One region of the Gordonia sp. NPDC058843 genome, then DNA from elsewhere that is predicted to be linked to it. Evidence: riboswitches for the same ligand, from Rfam matches in the RefSeq annotation. Region 1 holds a riboswitch; each other region holds the start of a gene.
The links. A riboswitch is a leader RNA that binds a small molecule or an ion and turns the genes downstream of it on or off. The one in region 1 is predicted to bind cobalamin.

Region 1 (5,876 bases):
CGCCCTGCCCACCTTCGCCGCCGGCACGATCCGCAGCTACGGCACCCTCGGCATCGTCTTCGTCGCGATCAGCTGGCTGTTCGTGTTCGCGTTGATCCTCGTCGTCACCGCGATCGTGGTGCACGCCGCGGCGACGGACGAGGGCCGCGTCGGTCGGTGGGTGCGGCGATGGGCGGGCACTCCGACACCCTTCGCCCCGACACTGACCGTGGCCTGGTACGACCGTCCCACTCCTGGTTGTGCCGAGGACTCTCCCGCGACGGTCGAGCACTAGCCCTCGAGCGCTCCTCGAGCACCGCCGAACTCGCGGTCGGCACCGATCTTTGCCCGTCGTCCCGCATGGTCGCCGGCGCGGCGCGCGGCCTCCGAATATCCAGCGGACGCGCTCGACGGTCGCCAGGTGCCGCGCGCGCTCGACTCCGTCCGGTAGTAGTCGGTCACCTCGATCTCTTTGTTGCGCAATGCGACCGCCGTCGAGCGAGTGGAGTCACCGGAGTCGCGTTCGGCGGCGATCGCCTCCGCGCGAGCCGCGTCACGTGCCTCGGTGAGACGTTTACCGATGCGTTCGGCGAACGCCGACTGGAAGTTGAGCCGCGCGGTGATCGGCGACAACGGTTTTTCCTCGATCACCCGTCGGGCACGCCACCCGCTCCCCCGGGTGACGACCCGCGCGAACGTCTCGCCTTTGTAGGCCCCCGACCGCAGGTAGGCATCACTGGCCGCGACCATCTGCACGATCAGCGAGGTGTAGAGCGCCTCGCACGCGTCGATGTCGGCTTCGTAGCCGTAGGCGAGAACGAATGTCGAGTTGCTCGCCACGTCGACGGTCACATCATTGGCGGCCGTGATCGCCACGAACAGCTGAACGTAAGTGCGTAGTCCGCGCTTACCGGGTTCGCCGATGGCGATCTGGCGGCTGATCGGTGTGACCTTCTTGCGCGCGGAAGGATCGTGGGCGCGTGCCACGGCCAGGTCTATCGACGAAGCCGTGGCGAGCCGTTGGGCCGCCTGCATGAAGGTCTCGGCCTCGTGCTCGTTGTCGGTGTTCTCCGCCTGACGGAGAAGTGCCGAGATCCGGGTGAGCAGCTTGTCGTCGCGCATATGTTTCAGACTATCCAGCGGCCCGATCGGTTCCATCCGACCGCGAATTGCCTCGGGACGACGTCTCGGCGACGCGAAGGACCAGGGCGCCGGCGGCGATCAGGACCCCGGCCCACAGCCCGGCAACTCCCCACTGTTGTTCCGCGAATCCCCCGCACACCGCACCGAGCACGAACACCGGCCACATCCAGAAGACCGCCAGCCACGCCCACGGTCGATCGGTGCCCAGTGACGCGACGAGTTCGTGCGCGGATCTCACCAGCGTGCCCGTGACATAGGTCAGGCCGCCCTGCACCGTCGACGAGTGTGAGAGCGCCGAGTTGATCGCGCCGGTGGCCATCGCCACGACAATCATCCCGGCGGTCGGCGATGCGGTGAGCGCGACGACGGTGCCCAGGAGAAGGGTGGCGGTCACGGCGGCCAGGACCAAGACCGGAGCTTGCTTCCCGCCCCAGCGACTGATCGCGCCGCCGCCCACGGCTCCGACGAAGAAAGCCACGACAAGCCCGCCGACGACGGCGATCGCGGACCACCGTCCGGCCGCCGTCGACGCTCCCATGATGGTGGAGTTGCCGGACATGAAGGCGACGAAGCTGCCCTTGAGCACGAAGAACGCGATGGCGTCGATCAACCCGGCCAGGAACAGCAGCGACGCCGCGATCGTGACGTCGATGTGTCCGCTGCCCGGGTATCTGCCGCGTGGAGCCGCCATGGGCACGAATCTAACGCCGCGCCCCGGACCGTCGCAGGGAGGCGGCCTCGTCAGCGGCTGATCGCGCTCAGCGCTTCTCGCAGGCGATGCCGTCCTTGTCGCGGTCACTCTCGGTGTTGGCGTCGTACAGATCGTCGTCGACGGTGAAGGTCGTGACCGGGGTACCCGACGTCGAGTCGACGGCTCCGGTCTTGCCGACACCATGCGGATAGTCGGCGTTGAGTTCGGAGCAGTTGGCGTAGTCGGTCGCCGCCGAGGCGGGTGCCGCCATCATCAGCGGAGCGATCGTCATGGACGCCGCAGCCAGGAATCCGAGGACCATCTTTCGTGAGCAACGCATCGTGCTTGACCTTCTTCTGTGTGTCCCCCGACACCTCATCGTGACGAGGTGACAGTACGGGGTCGCATCGTCGAAAGTCGCACTCATCGTGAAGATTGGTCCGGCCGATGGACACAGTGGTCTCGGAGCCCACCCCCTAGAACCCGAACCGCGCCTGCATCCCGCGCAGCGTCTCCGCCGACGCCAGCAGACCCGCTCGCTCTGATTCCGACAACGGGACATCGAGCCGTGTCTGCGCGCCGCCGCGGTCGACCACCGTCGGCAGCGAGAGACACACACCGTCGAGCCCCTCGATGCCGTCGGTGCGCGTCGATACCGGCAACACCCGGTGCTCGTTGTTCAGGATCGCCTCGACGATGCGTGTCGACGCCAGACCGATCGCATAGTTCGTGGCCCCCTTGCCCTCGATGATGGTGTAAGCGGCGTGGACCACCTCGTGGTGGATACGTTCGCGCGCAACGGCATCCAGCGCCGGTCGACCGGGGAGCGGTTTCCACGACGTCAGCGGTACCCCACCGATCGTCGCCGAACTCCACAGCGGGATCTCGGTGTCGCCGTGCTCGCCGGCGATGTAGGAGTGCACGCTCTGCACCGCGACCCCGCAGTGCTGCGCGAGCAGGAACCGCAGTCGCGACGAGTCGAGAACGGTGCCCGAACCGAAGACCTGACTGGGCGACAATCCGCTGATCTCCTGGGCCGCGTAGGTGACGATGTCGACCGGGTTGGTGACCATCACATAGATCGCATCCGGGGCCACCGCGAGGACCCCCGGCAAGATGGCACGCGTCAGATCGATTGTCGCCTCGGCCAATTCGAGGCGCGACTGACCGGGCTTCTGCTTCGCGCCGGCGGTGAACACCACCACGTCGGCGTCCGCGCACACCGACACGTCGTCGGACCCGATGATGTCCGCACGCGGGACGAACTCGAGCCCGTGAGACATGTCCAGCACCTCAGCGGTCACCTTGGCGGCGTCGATGTCGAGGAGTGCGATCGTCCGCGCGACACCCCGGATCAGGGACGAATACGCGATCGCGGTGCCCACCGCGCCCGCCCCGATGATGGCCAGCTTCGTGTCTCGTACGTCCATCGGTTCACCGTTCCGCGTCGGGGTCATCGATCGTCTGGACTCAGCCTAAAGGGGGCGGTAGGAAACCTGCGGGGTTGATGTCGCGCATCGTTGCGCCCAGAGCCACGGCTCGCGACATCTGGCTCACGTGTCGCGGATCGTTGCTGGTAGGTTCAGCCGCGAGAACGGTCACACCCGCACACGTGGGTGTCAGGGAACCCGGTGCGAATCCGGGACTGGCGCGCAGCGGTATGGGGGACGGATTCGGCACAAGCCACTGGGGCGACCCGGGAAGGCGTCGGCTCCGGACGAACCCGAGTCCGAATACCGGCCGCTCTCGCTCGAGTCCACCGTGTATCTCGCGCACAGATACCCAGACCGTAAGGCCGTACCAGTCCGTGTCCCGTCGTACCGACGGCACGACCGAGATCGCCACCGCATCGTCGGTTCGGCGACTCCCGTCGACGCCGCTAGCCGCAGCACTGCTCGTCCTCACCCTCCTCAGCATCGCGCTGGCCACCGCGTTCGGCGCCGAGACCATCCCCGTCGGCGACGTGTGGCACACCGTCATCGGTCGCGTGACCGGAGCGGAACTCGACTCGGCGCACGCCGTGATCATCTGGGATCTCCGCCTGCCCCGGTCCGTCCTGGCCGCGCTCGTCGGAGCCGGGCTCGCATTGGCTGGTGCGCTCATGCAGGCCCTGGTCCGCAACCCGCTCGCCGAGCCCTACCTGCTGGGTGTGTCCGCCGGTGCCGCCGTCGGGGCCACCGCCGTCATGACGCTCGGCGTGCTCACCGGCCTCGGGGTGTGGGCGCTCTCCGGCGGCGCGCTCCTCGGTGCGCTCGCCGCCACCGTCACGGTGTATCTGGTCGCTCGCGCACAGGGCGGGCTCACCGCACTGCGGCTCATCCTGTCCGGAGTGGTGTTGTCGTCGGCGTTCATGGCGTTGTCGTCACTACTGGTGTTCACCGCCGCCGACCCGCACGCCGCCGACAACGTGATGTTCTGGATGCTGGGCAGCGTCGCGGGGGCCACCTGGGCGAAGGTGCAGATCGCCGGAACGGTCGTCGTGGTCACCGTGATCGCGATGCTCGCCATCCACTCCTGGCTCGACGCCTATGCGGCCGGCACGGACACCGCGACGTCACTCGGCGTCCCGGTGCGGGCGATGCGCAACGCGCTGTTCGGGATTCAGGCCGTCCTGGTCGGCGTGCTCGTGGCCGTCGCCGGCGGCATCGGCTTCGTGGGTCTCATCGTCCCGCATGCCGCCCGGCTTCTGGTCGGCGCCACCCACCGGGCGATGCTGCCGGTGGCGGTCTGCGGCGGCGCACTGTTCCTGGTGTGGGTCGACGTCATCTCCCGGGTGGCCGCCGCGCCACGCGAGATGCCCCTCGGCATCGTGACCGGTCTGATCGGCGCGCCGATCTTCCTGTTCCTCATGGGCCGACGCCAGTATGTGTTCGGCGGTGGCTCATGACGAGTTCACCACGAGTCGAGTCGATGGCGTTGCGCACGAACGCGCTCGGCTGCAGGCGGGGCGGTCGCGTCATCCTGCGGAACGTCGATCTCGACGTGCCGGCGGGCACCCGACTGGCCATCGTCGGTCCCAACGGTGCGGGCAAGAGCACCCTGTTGCGCACGCTGTGCGGTCTCGAACGTCCGGTCGCAGGCACCGTCGAGGTGGGCGGTGACGACCTGCATCACATCCCGTCCCGACGCCGCGCGATGTCGATAGCGGTGGTGGGCCAAGAGGAACAACCGTCCGCTGAACTGACGGTCGCCGAAGCGGTCGGCCTCGGCCGGACCCCGTACCGGTCGGCGTGGTCCACCGGGAGCTCCGACGATTCGACGGTGGTCGGTGACGTTCTGGCACAGGTCGGCCTCGACGGTTGGGGTTCTCGTGCATGCACCCAGCTATCCGGCGGTGAACGACACCGCGTCGTCCTCGCCCGCGCACTCGCGCAGCAGACCCCGATCCTGGTGCTCGACGAACCGACCAATCATCTGGACGCCGCGTGGCGTCTGCGGCTCATGGAGATCCTCGACGAGCTCGACGCCACCGTCCTCGCGGCTATGCACGACCTGGATCTTGTCCTCCGTCACTTCGATTCCGTCGCAGTGGTTTCCGACGGTGGAGTGGTCGCGCACGGACCACCGATCGAGGTGCTGACGCCGGATCTGCTGGCGGACGTCTTCGAGGTCTCCGGGACCGTCGTCACCCATCCGTCCACCGGCCTGCCCCACCTCCTGCTGAACTCCCCGACCACCTCTGTTCCCCGAGCTCTGACGAAAGACATCCCGTGAGAGGAAATCCCCTGAGTACGCACACCTTCCGAACCCCCGCTGCCATCATGGTCGCCGCCCTGACGCTCGGCGCCGCCACCGCCTGTGGAACCGACAGCTCCGCGGCGTCGGAAAGCAGTGTGACCGTGACCAACTGCGGCGCAGATGTCGCATTCCCACAGCCTCTCGACCGGTTGTTCGTCAACGACGGCGGCATGATCGCGATCGCGCTGGCGGCAGGCGCCCGGGACAAGATGGTGGCCGTGAGTGCGCTCGCCCGGGACAAGGACGTCCTCCGGCTCGAGTACGGACCTCAAGTGGACACACTGAACGAGGTCGCGACCGAACGTCCCACGCTCGAGAACATCGT
Region 2 (5,876 bases), on a different contig from region 1:
GAAACCGGTCGCGAAGACAACCGTGTCGAGTTCGTGTTCCCGACCCGCGTCGTCGACGGCGCCGCGCGCGGTGAGGCGGGTGATGGCCCCGGTGACGGTGGCGTTTTCCCGTTGCAACGCCGGGAACCACTTGTTGGTCAACAGCATTCGCTTGCACCCGATGGTGTAGTCGGGGGTGAGCCGGCGACGCAGCGCGCGGTCACGCACCTGGATCCGCAGCTGTGCCAGCGCGATGGTCTTGGCGATCGGGAGCAGCTTGGGATTGCGGGCCATCATGAGGACGTAGGCCTCGCGATAGGTCCACACCATCCGCCGCACGAGTCGGTGGACACCGGGCACGCGGCGATAGAGCGCGCGTTCGAGCGTGCCGATGTTGCGGTCCATACGCGGTACGACCCAGGCGGGTGTGCGCTGGAAGACCGTGAGATGTCCGACCTCGTCGACGATCTCGGGCACGATCTGAATCGCCGACGCGCCGGTGCCGACGATCGCGACACGGCGACCGCGGAGATCGTGCGAGTGATCCCACTGGGCGGAATGGAACACGGTGCCGGTGAACTCGTCGGCACCGGCGACCGGCGGCAGCCCCGGCTCCGACAGTGCGCCCGGTGCTGCGACCAGATAGCGGCAGCGGATCTCGCCATTCGTCGTGGCCACGACCCATTGCTGCGTCGTACCGTCCCAGCGCGCCGAGGTCAGGGCGCAGTTGTACCGGATCTGGTCGGCGAAATCGGCTGCGACCGAACGTAGATAGTGGTGGATCTCGTGGCGCCGACCGTAGGTGTTGGACCAGTCCGGGTTGGGCGCGAACGACAGGGAGTACAGCGACGTCGGAACGTCGCAGGCCGCACCCGGGTAGTCGTTCTCACGCCAGACGCCGCCGGCGCCGTCCGCGCGTTCGATGGCGAGGGTCTGCAGCTGTGGATGGTCGGTACGCAGCCGATGGAGTGCGGCGAGTCCGCCGAAGCCGACGCCGACGACGAGGACATCGACGCGCTGCGGCAACGTGCTTGGACGCAGGGGATCAGGACTGAGTTCGGTCATGGGTCAGCAGTTCCTTCCAGACGGGCAGGAGATGGTCGAGTAGAGCGCGGTCGGCGTCTGGCGATCGCAGGATGCGCGAGACCGCGAGACCGCGGGCGAGTTCGATGGAGAGCTCGAGTTCGGCAGTGGTGTATCGGTCGCCGAACAACTCGGCGCAACCCACGGCGAGCGCGTCGGACACCTGCTGTTCGAGCGGGATGATCGCGGTCCGCAGGCCGACATCGCACCGGGCGGCGACCCACAATTCGAGTGCGGCGTCGAACAGCGGGCCGCTGAACGCCTCGATGAGGATCTCCAATCCCTCGTCACCGGTGCGCGGACGGGACAGGATCTCGGCGAGACGACGCTCGACGAGGTGCCCAACCGCCGCAACCACCAGGGACTCCCGGGTGGGGAAGTGGTGCAGGAGCGCGCCCCGCGAGATGCCCGCGCGGCGGTTCACCTCCTGCGTCGTGGTGGCTGCGTAACCGACGTCGACGAGGGCATCGACCGCGGCGTCGAGAATGAGCGCACGCGTGGTCGCGGTGCGTTCGGCCTGCGTGCGTCGGCGCGGGGCTCGGGTGGGCTCGGTCACATCGGCGACGATAGCACAAACAGTCCGGACTGCTTGTAAGTTTTCGTATAAGTCGCCGACCTGGCAGGCAAGTGCGATGTCGTGATTGTCCACTCCGTACGATGTCCGAGACGCAAGGGAACCCGGTGAGAATCCGGGGCTGTCCCGCAACTGTGACCCGACCTCGATCGGGAAGCCAGATCGCTTGCGTCTTCGCGACCCACGAGGATGGACATGAAAAATTCAAGATCGACAGCTGCGCACGCAGCTCCCGTATTCACCCGGCGCGGGCTGCTGCGCGGAGCCGGCGGGATCGCCGGCCTGGCCGGACTCGGTGCGGTGGGGCTTCTCACCGGTTGTGCCGACCGGCCGAGCCCGGCAGGCGCCCCGAGCGGGGGCACCCCGGTCCCGGGCGGCACGCTCCGCGTGGTCTTCGCGGGGACCTCGGCGACCGCCGATGTGCTCGACCCGCACGTCGTCGGCCACTCGGCCGGCGGAGCGCTCTCCAAAGCGGTGTGGGATCACCTCGTCGACTACAACAACGATCTCACCCTCGACTATCGGCTCGCCGAGTCCCTGGAACCGAACGCTGACGGCTCCCAGTGGCGGATGGGGTTGCGCCGCGGCGTCGAATTCAGTGACGGTTCACCGTTCACGTCCCGCGACGTGATGTGGAGTCTCGAGCGCATGCTCGACGAGGAGAAACCGTCGGCCGGCGACCTGGACATCATCGACTTCTCCCGCACCCGCCCCGACGGTGACCACGCCGTCGTGGTGTCGATGAAAGAGCCTGTCGCGGACTTCGGTTCGGTCCTCGCCGGCTGGTACGTCTACGTGATCAAGTACGGTACAACCGAATTCACGCCGTCCTCGCTTCCGGTGGGGACCGGCCCGTTCGTCCTGCAGTCGTGGTCGCCGGGTGACCGGTCGGTGCTGACCCGTAACGACAAGCACTGGGATCGGCGGCCGCACCTCGAGGGGCTGGAGATCCTCCAGGTCGCCGAAGCCGACGCCAGGTTCAACGCGTTCGGCTCGCAGGAGGCCGACGTCGTCTACGAACTGTCCCCGGCGCAGGGCAACATCTTGCGATCGCAGTCCGACGTCTACCTCGTCACGCCGCCGGTGGGCACGATGAGCTCGTTCACGATGCGCACCGACCTCGCGCCGTTCGACGATCCGCGAGTGCGGGAGGCGCTCAAACTGGCGGTGGACCGGCAGGCGATGGTCGACAAGGTGTACTACGGTTTCGCCGAGGTCGGCAACGACCTGTACGGCAAGGGTGCGCCGTTCTACGCCGACATGCCGCAACGGTCGTACGACCCGGAACGGGCTCGACGCCTGCTTCGGGAGGCGGGCAAGGAGAACCTCGTCGTCACCCTGCACACCGCGGACGTCAGTCCCGGCCAGTTGGAGTCGGCGACCCTGTTCGCCGAGCAGGCCAAGGCCGCCGGGATCACCGTGAACCTGGCCGTCGAGCCGGGCGACACCTACTTCTCCCAGGTCGTCGGGTCCAAGCCGCTGACCCAATCCGGTTGGTGGAACTACAGTCTCGACTACTTCTACGGGCAGACTCTCACCTCGGATGCGCCGGCCAACGCGACCGGATGGCGCCGTCCCCAGTGGGACGCGACCTTCGCCCAGGCTCGCGCCGAGATGGATCCGGCTCGTCGCGGGGAGCTGTACCAGGAACTGCAGGACGAACTCTGGAACGACAGCGGCTACCTCGTCCACAGTTTCGCCTTGCAACCGACGGGCGTTCGCAACACCGTGCAAGGCATCACCGACGGGGTCCCCGGCACCGGACAGTGGGCCTCCTTCACGGGCACCTGGCTCCAGCAGCGCTAGGCGAGCCGTGTTGCGGTATGTCGCGGGCCGACTCGCCGGGGCGCTGGCCGTGCTTGTCGTGGTGGCGGTGTCGATCTTCGTGCTGTTCGAACTGCTGCCGGGTGATGCGGCCACGACCCGGATGTCGAGAGGTGCCGCGGGCCAGGCGGATCCGGCGCAGGTGGCCGCGCTGCGGGCCGAGTTGGGACTGGACCGTCCGGCGTTCGTGCGGTTCGTCGAGTGGGCGGGTGGCTTCCTCTCCGGCGACCTGGGGGTCTCGCAGCTCTCAGGCCGCCCGGTCGCCGAGATCCTGGACGGGCGCCTGGCGAATTCGGCCGTGCTCGCTGTCGTCACCGTCGTCGTCCTCGTGCCGGTGGCGTTGGCGATCGGCGTGGCCGCCGGCGCGCGGCCGGGTTCGCGATGGGACAGGTTGCTCAGTACCGCGGCGCTCGCGGCGGAATCCGTTCCGGCGTTCGTGGTCGGGGTCGTACTCATCGCCTGGGTGGCGATCGGGATGGGTGTGCTGCCCGCGGTCTCGCTCGTACCGGCAGGCACCTCGGCGCTCGACCGTCCGGAAGTGCTGGTACTGCCGGTGATGTGCCTGCTCATCGGGCTCGCGCCGCATCCCGTGCGACTCGTCCGTGCGCAGATGGCGGAAACGATGCGCACGCCGTACATCTCGGCGGCACGCGCGAACGGGGTCGGCGAGTTCCGTCTCGTCGTGCGCCATGCGGCACCCAACGCGATCTCGGCGTCGGTCCAACCGCTGGCCGGAGCTGTCGTCGGGCTCGTCGGCGGCATCGCGGTCATCGAGATCGTGTTCGCGTATCCGGGTGTGGCGCATGAACTCCTGCGGGCCATCTCCGGACGCGATCTGATCTTCGTGCAGTCGGTGGCCGTGCTGCTGGCCGCGTACGGACTCCTCGTCTACCTTCTCGCCGACCTCGTGGCGCTCGGATCGTCGCCGGCTGCGCGTGCCGTCATCGGACGGAGGCGTTCATGACTGACCGATCCCGCCGGCTCGTCGGCCCCGCGGTGGTGTTGGCCGTCCTCGTGATCGTCATCGTGCTCGGGCCCTTCGTCGCACCGTTCTCGCCGACCGCGACCGCATCGGTGCCGTTCGAGCTACCGTCGTCGACTCATTGGCTCGGTACCGATTTCGTCGGACGCGACGTGATGTCGCGGATTCTGCACGGCGGCTACCGGCTGGTGCTGATGACCGCGGTCGCGCTGTCGGTGTCGTACCTGCTCGGCGTGTTGCTCGGTGTCACCGCGGGGATCTCGCGGGGGCTCGACGGTTGGGTGATGCGCCCGGTGGATGCCATCACCGTCCTGCCCTGGTTTCTCCTGCTCGTCGTCATCGCGACGACGATGGGGAAGGGGCCGGTCGCGGTGTGCCTCACCGTGGGAGTAGCCACGATCCCGTGGGTGGCGAAGGTCGTGCGGACGGCGACGATCGAACTGATGGACGCGGGGTTCGTGGAGGCCGCGATCTCCCGGGGCGAGACCCTGCGGTGGATCGCGATCGCCCAGGTGCTGCCGAATCTGCGACCGGTGTTGCTGGCCGACGCCGGAATTCGGGTCTCGGGAACCATCGCGCTGGTCACCGCCGGCAGCTTCCTCGGCCTCGGAGTGACTCAGCCGCAACCGGACTGGGCGTTGATGGTCACCGAGAACAAGGGTGGCATGGCGCTGACCCCCTGGCCGGTCGTCCTGCCTGCCGCCTGCATCGCAGCGCTGGTGGTGTCGGTGAACCTGCTCGTCGACCGGATGGTCGAGCCGGCGCCGGGTGGTCCGCGGAAGCGTTCCCGGCGGCCGGCACGCGGCGCGCCGGATCATTCGGATGCCACAGTCGGCAACCCGATCTCGGTCTCAGGTCTCACGGTGGCGGCGCCGGACGGGACGACGCTCGTCGAGATCGATGCCCTCGAGGTCAGGCGGGGGGAGACCCTGGCCCTCGTCGGACCCTCCGGTGCCGGGAAGACCACAACGGCTTTGGCGCTCGTCGGCGCGCTGCCGCCTGGTCTCGTCGTCACCGGGGGCGTCGGCGTGAACGCATCGCCCGGCAGCGGCCGGCGGCTCGGATACGTACCGCAGGACCCCGGGACCTCGCTCAACCCGTCCATGCGGATCGGTTCCGCGCTGCGAGAGGTTCGACGCGCCCATCGGCTTCCTCGTGACCGGAGCACCGAGATCCTGCTCGCCGAACTGGGATTGCCGACGGACCGAGAGTTCCTCCGTCGGTATCCGGCTCAGCTGTCCGGGGGTCAGCAGCAACGAGTTCTCCTCGCGATCGCCCTGCTCGGCTCGCCCGGAGTGCTCGTACTCGACGAACCGACGTCCGGTTTGGACGCGACCACCGCCGACGACCTCGTCGGAGTACTGGACCGCGTCCGCACCGGGCGCACCGTCGTCATCATCACCCATGACCTGCAACGCATCTCGCGTGTCGTGG
Region 3 (5,876 bases), on a different contig from region 1:
GCTGCGGGGTGACATCGGAAATGGTGCCGACTTCGAGGCCGGCTGCCTGCAGGGAGCGGATGGCGGTCTCGCGACCCGAACCCGGTCCCTTGACGAACACGTCGACCTTCTTGACGCCGTGCTCCTGGGCCTTGCGCGCAGCGTTCTCGGCCGCGAGCTGAGCCGCGAACGGGGTGCTCTTGCGCGAGCCCTTGAAACCGACGTGGCCCGACGACGCCCAGCTGATGATGTTTCCGCTGGGGTCGCTGATCGACACGATGGTGTTGTTGAACGTCGACTTGATGTGTGCGTGGCCGTGCGGGACGTTCTTCTTATCGCGACGGCGGGTGCCCTTCTTGGGGCCTGCGCTACGTGACTTCGGAGGCATTACTTCTTCTTCCCGGCGATGGTCTTCTTCGGGCCCTTGCGAGTGCGGGCATTGGTCTTGGTGCGCTGTCCACGAACGGGCAGGCCACGACGGTGGCGCAGACCCTGGTAGCAGCCGATCTCGATCTTGCGACGGATATCGGCCTGCACCTCGCGACGCAGGTCACCCTCGACCTTCACCGAGGCTTCGATGTACTCACGCAGCTTCGAGACGTCTGCGTCGGTGAGATCCTTGGCTCGCAGGTCGGGGCTCAGGCCCGTTCCCTCGAGGATCTCCTTGGAGGTGGTACGCCCAACTCCGTAGATGTAGGTCAGTGCGATCTCCAGCCGCTTCTCGCGGGGGAGATCCACACCAGCAACACGTGCCATGTGGCGGATTTCCTTTTCGATTTCTCAGAGGTCTGCTCCCAGTCCGTCCCGCGAGCTGGTGCCGAACCGTGTGTCCGGCCTCGTGGGCTCCGGCCTCTGATCCGGAGGTAGGCGGTGACGCGTCTGTCGCCGCTGGTGTTGAGAGGTCCTTGGATATTCAGTTGTCGGTCTTCAGTTGTTCTGACTCAAGCGACCCGGAGGGTGCGCGTGATCAGCCCTGACGCTGCTTGTGACGCAGGTTCTCGCAGATCACCATGACCCGACCGTTGCGGCGGATCACCTTGCACTTCTCGCAGATCGGCTTGACGCTCGGCTGAACCTTCACGTCAATCTCTCCTGCTCGGCTCGCCCGCGCGCACGCCGAAACGGCCGTACACGTGGGTGTCGGTCTCCTCCCGGACGGATGTCCGAGAAGCCTGTCCCCGGCAACGCCGGGAAAGTCCTACTTGTAGCGGTACACGATTCGCCCACGAGCCAGGTCGTAGGGCGAGAGTTCCACGACGACCCGGTCCTCGGGCAGGATGCGGATGTAGTGCTGCCGCATCTTGCCGCTGATGTGGGCGAGAACCTTGTGCCCGTTCTCCAACTCAATACGAAACATCGCATTGGGCAGGGGTTCGATCACTCGACCCTCGACCTCGATGGCCCCGTCTTTCTTCGCCATGTCCTCCGCGATTCCTGGCCGTGACCACGACATCTCGACGATGCTGCGGCCGTTGGCCGGGTTGAATCAGTGTTTGTCCGTTAGGGTGTTGGCACCGGTCCGCGAGGACCTGTACCCGGTGCGAATCAGCCGGACCCGCGTGCTGACACGCCGATGCCCGGCACGCGATGCGCACCGACGATCCATGTTACGCGAACTGCGGGAACACTCCAAATGCGTCCGGGCACCACGAGGGGCCGATGACGGCGAGGACCGATGACATGGGCACTGTCGACGAGTACTTGGCCGAACTCGACCCCGCCGACCGCGAGGTCATCCGGCACATCTACGACCTCGCCCGTGGGGCACGGTAGGGTTTCCAGCCCGACTCCCCTCCGGCCCGACACCCCTCCGTCGGACGACGCGATCCGCGCGATGATGACCTTCCGTCGCGATCAGATCGACGGCTGACCATCGCCTCGTCGCACCTCCGGTGTGGCGGCTCGGCTTTCCTGGGTTAGGGTCGACGACGCATGTGGTTCGCCGCGTCGGAGATCGTTTCGGTTCCCTTCCGCGGCGTCGAGTCGCCGGCGTCACGTCGGCGGACGAGAGGGAATCCGGTTCGAATCCGGAGCTGTCCCCGCAGCGGTATGCCGTAACGACCACCGTCATCAGCACTGGGCTCCGGCCTGGGAAGCGACGGTCAGTAGGAATCTCGATCGAGATGCGACGGCGAGCCCGAAGACCTGCCAGGTGTACCGGACGCGCCGCGTCCGGTGGCTCGCCGCCTCGAGGACTGGGCGCAGGTCGAACCGGTGATCGTCGCGCGCTCTCTGCTGCCGTGACGTGGCCCGATCGATCTCACCTGCTGGGCGGTGAACCATCCGCCCGTCAGTAGGAGAAGTCGACTCACATGTCCGACACCGTCCGCCGCGACTCCGCGGCACCGTTCACGACCACCGTTCTCGGTACCGCACGCATCGGTCCCCGGCGAGAGCTGAAGAGGGCCGTCGAAGGCTATTGGGCCGGTCGTATCGACCGCACCGAACTCACGAAGGTGGCGCAACGTCTGCGCCACGACCAGTGGGTCCAGCTCACCCAGGCCGGGCACGACTCGATCCCGGTCAACACGTTCTCGTACTACGACCAGGTGCTCGACACCTCGGTCCTGCTCAACGCGCTACCGCCCAGGTTCGCCGGCATCGACGATCCCCTCGACCGATATTTTGCAGCGGCGCGCGGCACCGCCGAGGTCACTCCGCTGGAGATGACCAAGTGGTTCGACACCAACTACCACTACCTGGTCCCGGAGATCGGCCCGTCGACCACGTTCTCGCTGAATCCCGACAAGGTGCTGGCCGAGGTTGCCGAGGCCAGGGAACTGGGTATCCCGGCCCGTCCGGTGATCGTCGGGCCGGTGACGTTCCTGGCGCTGTCCAAGGCGGTGGACGGCGCGAGCGCACCGCTCGATCGCCTCGACGAGCTGGTCCCGATCTACCGCGACCTCTTGACCCGGCTGGCCGAGGCCGGCGTCGACTGGGTCCAGCTGGACGAACCAGTCCTGGTCACCGACGCAGCCGCGGACCTGGGGCCTCGAGCCGAATCGGTGTACAACGCCCTGGGCTCGCACGACCGGCGTCCTGCCATCGCGGTGGCAACGTACTTCGGTGACGCCGGTGATCGATTGGCACACCTGGCGCGGACACCGATCGAGGCCGTCGCCGTCGACCTCGTCGAAGGCGCGGTCGAGACCGTGGCCGGCACCCCCGGTCTGGCGGACAAACTCCTGATCGCCGGCATCGTGGACGGCCGCAACGTGTGGCGCACCGACCTGGACAAGGCCGCCGCGACGCTGGCCACCGTCCTCGGGTCCGCTCGATCGGTCGCCGTGTCGACGTCGTGCTCGACCTTGCACGTCCCCTACACCCTGGACGCCGAGGACGAACTCGACACCAACCTTCGCGGCTGGCTGGCGTTCGCCGCCGAGAAATTCCGCGAGGTCTCGGTGTTGTCGTCGGCACTGCGCGAGGGCCGTGCCGCGCAGGCTGTGGCGTTCGCCGAGAGCGCGATGGCGTTGGCCAGCCGCGCCACCGACCCTCGCCTGCACAACGCCGAAGTCCGCGCGCGTCTGGACGCGGTGACCGACACCGACGCCACGCGCGGTCCGGCCGAGAGCCGTCTGTCCGCCCAGCAGGAACGCCTGGGGTTGCCACCGCTGCCGACCACCACGATCGGCTCGTACCCGCAGACCGCTGCCATCCGGCTGGCGCGAGCCGCGCTGCGGTCGGGCGAGATCGATCAGGCCGAGTACGTGAACCGGATGAAGGCGGAGATCGCCGACGTCGTGGCACTGCAGGAGTCGGTCGGCCTGGATGTGTTGGTGCACGGGGAACCCGAGCGCAATGACATGGTGCAGTACTTCGCCGAGCAGTTCGACGGCTATTTCGCCACCGCCAACGGCTGGGTACAGTCCTACGGCTCGCGGTGCGTACGCCCACCGATCCTCTACGGCGATGTCGCTCGTCCCGCGCCGATGACCGTCGACTGGATCACCTACGCCCAGACACTGACCGGCAAGCCGGTCAAGGGAATGCTGACCGGCCCGGTGACGATCCTTGCCTGGTCGTTCGTTCGCAACGACCAGCCACTGTCGACATCTGCCGATCAGATCGCACTGGCCATCCGTGACGAGACCGTCGATCTGGAAACGGCAGGGGTCGGGATCATCCAGGTCGACGAGCCGGCGCTGCGCGAGTTGCTGCCGCTACGCAACGCCGACAAGCCCGCTTACCTGCACTGGGCCGTGCGGGCATTCCGCATCGCGACCTCGGGGGTCCGCGACGACACCCAGATCCACACCCACCTGTGCTACTCGGAGTTCGGCGAGGTCATCGGTGCGATCGCCGACCTCGACGCCGACGTCACCTCGATCGAGGCGGCGCGCTCGCACATGGAAGTCCTCGACGACCTCGACGAGGCCGGCTTCCGCAACGCGGTCGGCCCGGGTGTCTACGACATCCACTCACCACGTGTGCCCGAGCAGGACGAGATCTTCACGGCCCTGTCCTCGGCGATGTCGAGCGTCGGCACCGCGCGCCTGTGGGTCAACCCGGACTGCGGACTGAAGACCCGCGGGACCCCGGAGGTGGTCGAATCGCTCACCAACATGGTTGCCGCGGCAGCGCGCCTGCGCGAGACGATCTCCTGACGATCGCGCCGAACGGGCTCGCCGATCACCGGTTCCACGACTGATCACGGCCGTCGCACTCACTGAGAGTGCGACGGCCGTGATCATCTGGGGCCACCGTCCTCATGCGGCCTCGGAGCGCCTGTGCGTCAACCGATCTCGATCAACAGGTCGCCGGGGACGACCTGGGTGACCGACTCGATGGCGACCCGCGCGACCGTGCCACCGACGGGCGCGGTGATGGTGGCCTCCATCTTCATCGCCTCGATGGTGCCGATGGCCGCGCCGGCAGCGATCTCGTCGCCGACGCCGACCGTCAGGGACACGACACCGGCGAACGGAGCACCGATGTGGCGCGGGTTGGCCCGGTCGGCCTTCTCTGCGGCGGCCACCTCGGCGTCGACCGACCGGTCACGCACCTGCACCGGCCGAAGTTGCCCGTTGAGGATGCACATGACGGTGCGCATGCCTTTGTCGTCGGGTTCGCTGATCGCTTCGAGTCCGATGAGCAGCTCCACGCCCGGTTCGAGTTCGACGCGGTGCTCCTCGCCGTAGCGCAAGCCGTAGAAGAACTGGTTCGCCGACAATCGTGAGGTGTCGCCGTAGGTGTCGTGATGGTCGCCGAACTCCTTGGTGGGGCCGGGGAAGAGGAGCCGGTTGAGAGTGTGCTGCCGCTCGCGGCCCGGTGTGTCCAGTGCTCCCGAGTCCTCGTCCGAGAGGTTCCCGGACACCGGCGCCGAATCGGCTCGGCCCTCCAGCGCGACCGTGCGTAGCGGTTCCGGCCACCCGCCGGCCGGGTCGCCGAGCTCGCCGCGCAGGAATCCGACGACCGAATCCGGGATGTCGTGGGAACGCGGATCGGCGGCGAACTCCTCGGCCGTGATCCCACTGCCCACCAGCGCCAGGGCGAGATCACCGACGACCTTCGACGACGGCGTGACCTTGATCAGCCTGCCCAACATGCGGTCGGCCGCGGCATAGGCCTGCTCGACCGCCTCGAACCGGTTGCCGAGTCCGAGTGCGATGGCCTGCTGTCGCAGGTTCGACAACTGTCCGCCAGGGATCTCGTGCGTGTAGACGCGGCCGGTCGGCGCCGGTAGTCCGGATTCGAACGGGGCATACACCTTGCGCAACGCCTCCCAGTACGGTTCGAGATCGCACACCGCCTGGAGATCGAGGCCGGTGTCGCGCTCGGAATGCGCGGCCGCGGCCACGATCGCCGACAGTGCCGGCTGGCTGGTGGTGCCGGCCAGCGCGGCACTGGCACCGTCGACCGCCGATGCGCCGGCCTGCCAGGCCGCCAGATAGGTC

Region 2: linked by a shared signal. The riboswitch ahead of ACFW3F_RS05700 (ABC transporter substrate-binding protein) and the one ahead of ACFW3F_RS22190 (FecCD family ABC transporter permease) in region 1 are both predicted to bind cobalamin.
Region 3: linked by a shared signal. The riboswitch ahead of metE (5-methyltetrahydropteroyltriglutamate--homocysteine S-methyltransferase) and the one ahead of ACFW3F_RS22190 (FecCD family ABC transporter permease) in region 1 are both predicted to bind cobalamin.

What each region holds. Positions count from the first base shown of each region.
Region 1 covers NZ_JBHYNC010000049.1:8,798-14,673, forward strand. The annotation lists gene ACFW3F_RS22165 (hypothetical protein) at 1-274, shown strand, start outside; gene ACFW3F_RS22170 (DUF2786 domain-containing protein) at 271-1,101, opposite strand; gene ACFW3F_RS22175 (YoaK family protein) at 1,112-1,813, opposite strand; gene ACFW3F_RS22180 (excalibur calcium-binding domain-containing protein) at 1,881-2,153, opposite strand; gene ACFW3F_RS22185 (L-lactate dehydrogenase) at 2,290-3,243, opposite strand; cobalamin riboswitch at 3,392-3,573, shown strand; gene ACFW3F_RS22190 (FecCD family ABC transporter permease) at 3,621-4,700, shown strand; gene ACFW3F_RS22195 (ABC transporter ATP-binding protein) at 4,697-5,527, shown strand; gene ACFW3F_RS22200 (ABC transporter substrate-binding protein) at 5,575-5,876, shown strand, end outside.
Region 2 covers NZ_JBHYNC010000005.1:135,929-141,804, forward strand. The annotation lists gene ACFW3F_RS05690 (flavin-containing monooxygenase) at 1-1,044, opposite strand, end outside; gene ACFW3F_RS05695 (TetR/AcrR family transcriptional regulator) at 1,025-1,618, opposite strand; cobalamin riboswitch at 1,685-1,821, shown strand; gene ACFW3F_RS05700 (ABC transporter substrate-binding protein) at 1,832-3,442, shown strand; gene ACFW3F_RS05705 (ABC transporter permease) at 3,450-4,424, shown strand; gene ACFW3F_RS05710 (ATP-binding cassette domain-containing protein) at 4,421-5,876, shown strand, end outside.
Region 3 covers NZ_JBHYNC010000021.1:23,307-29,182, reverse strand. The annotation lists gene rpsK (30S ribosomal protein S11) at 1-367, opposite strand, end outside; gene rpsM (30S ribosomal protein S13) at 367-735, opposite strand; gene rpmJ (50S ribosomal protein L36) at 947-1,060, opposite strand; gene infA (translation initiation factor IF-1) at 1,178-1,399, opposite strand; cobalamin riboswitch at 1,936-2,147, shown strand; gene metE (5-methyltetrahydropteroyltriglutamate--homocysteine S-methyltransferase) at 2,292-4,586, shown strand; gene ACFW3F_RS15060 (pyruvate carboxylase) at 4,715-5,876, opposite strand, start outside.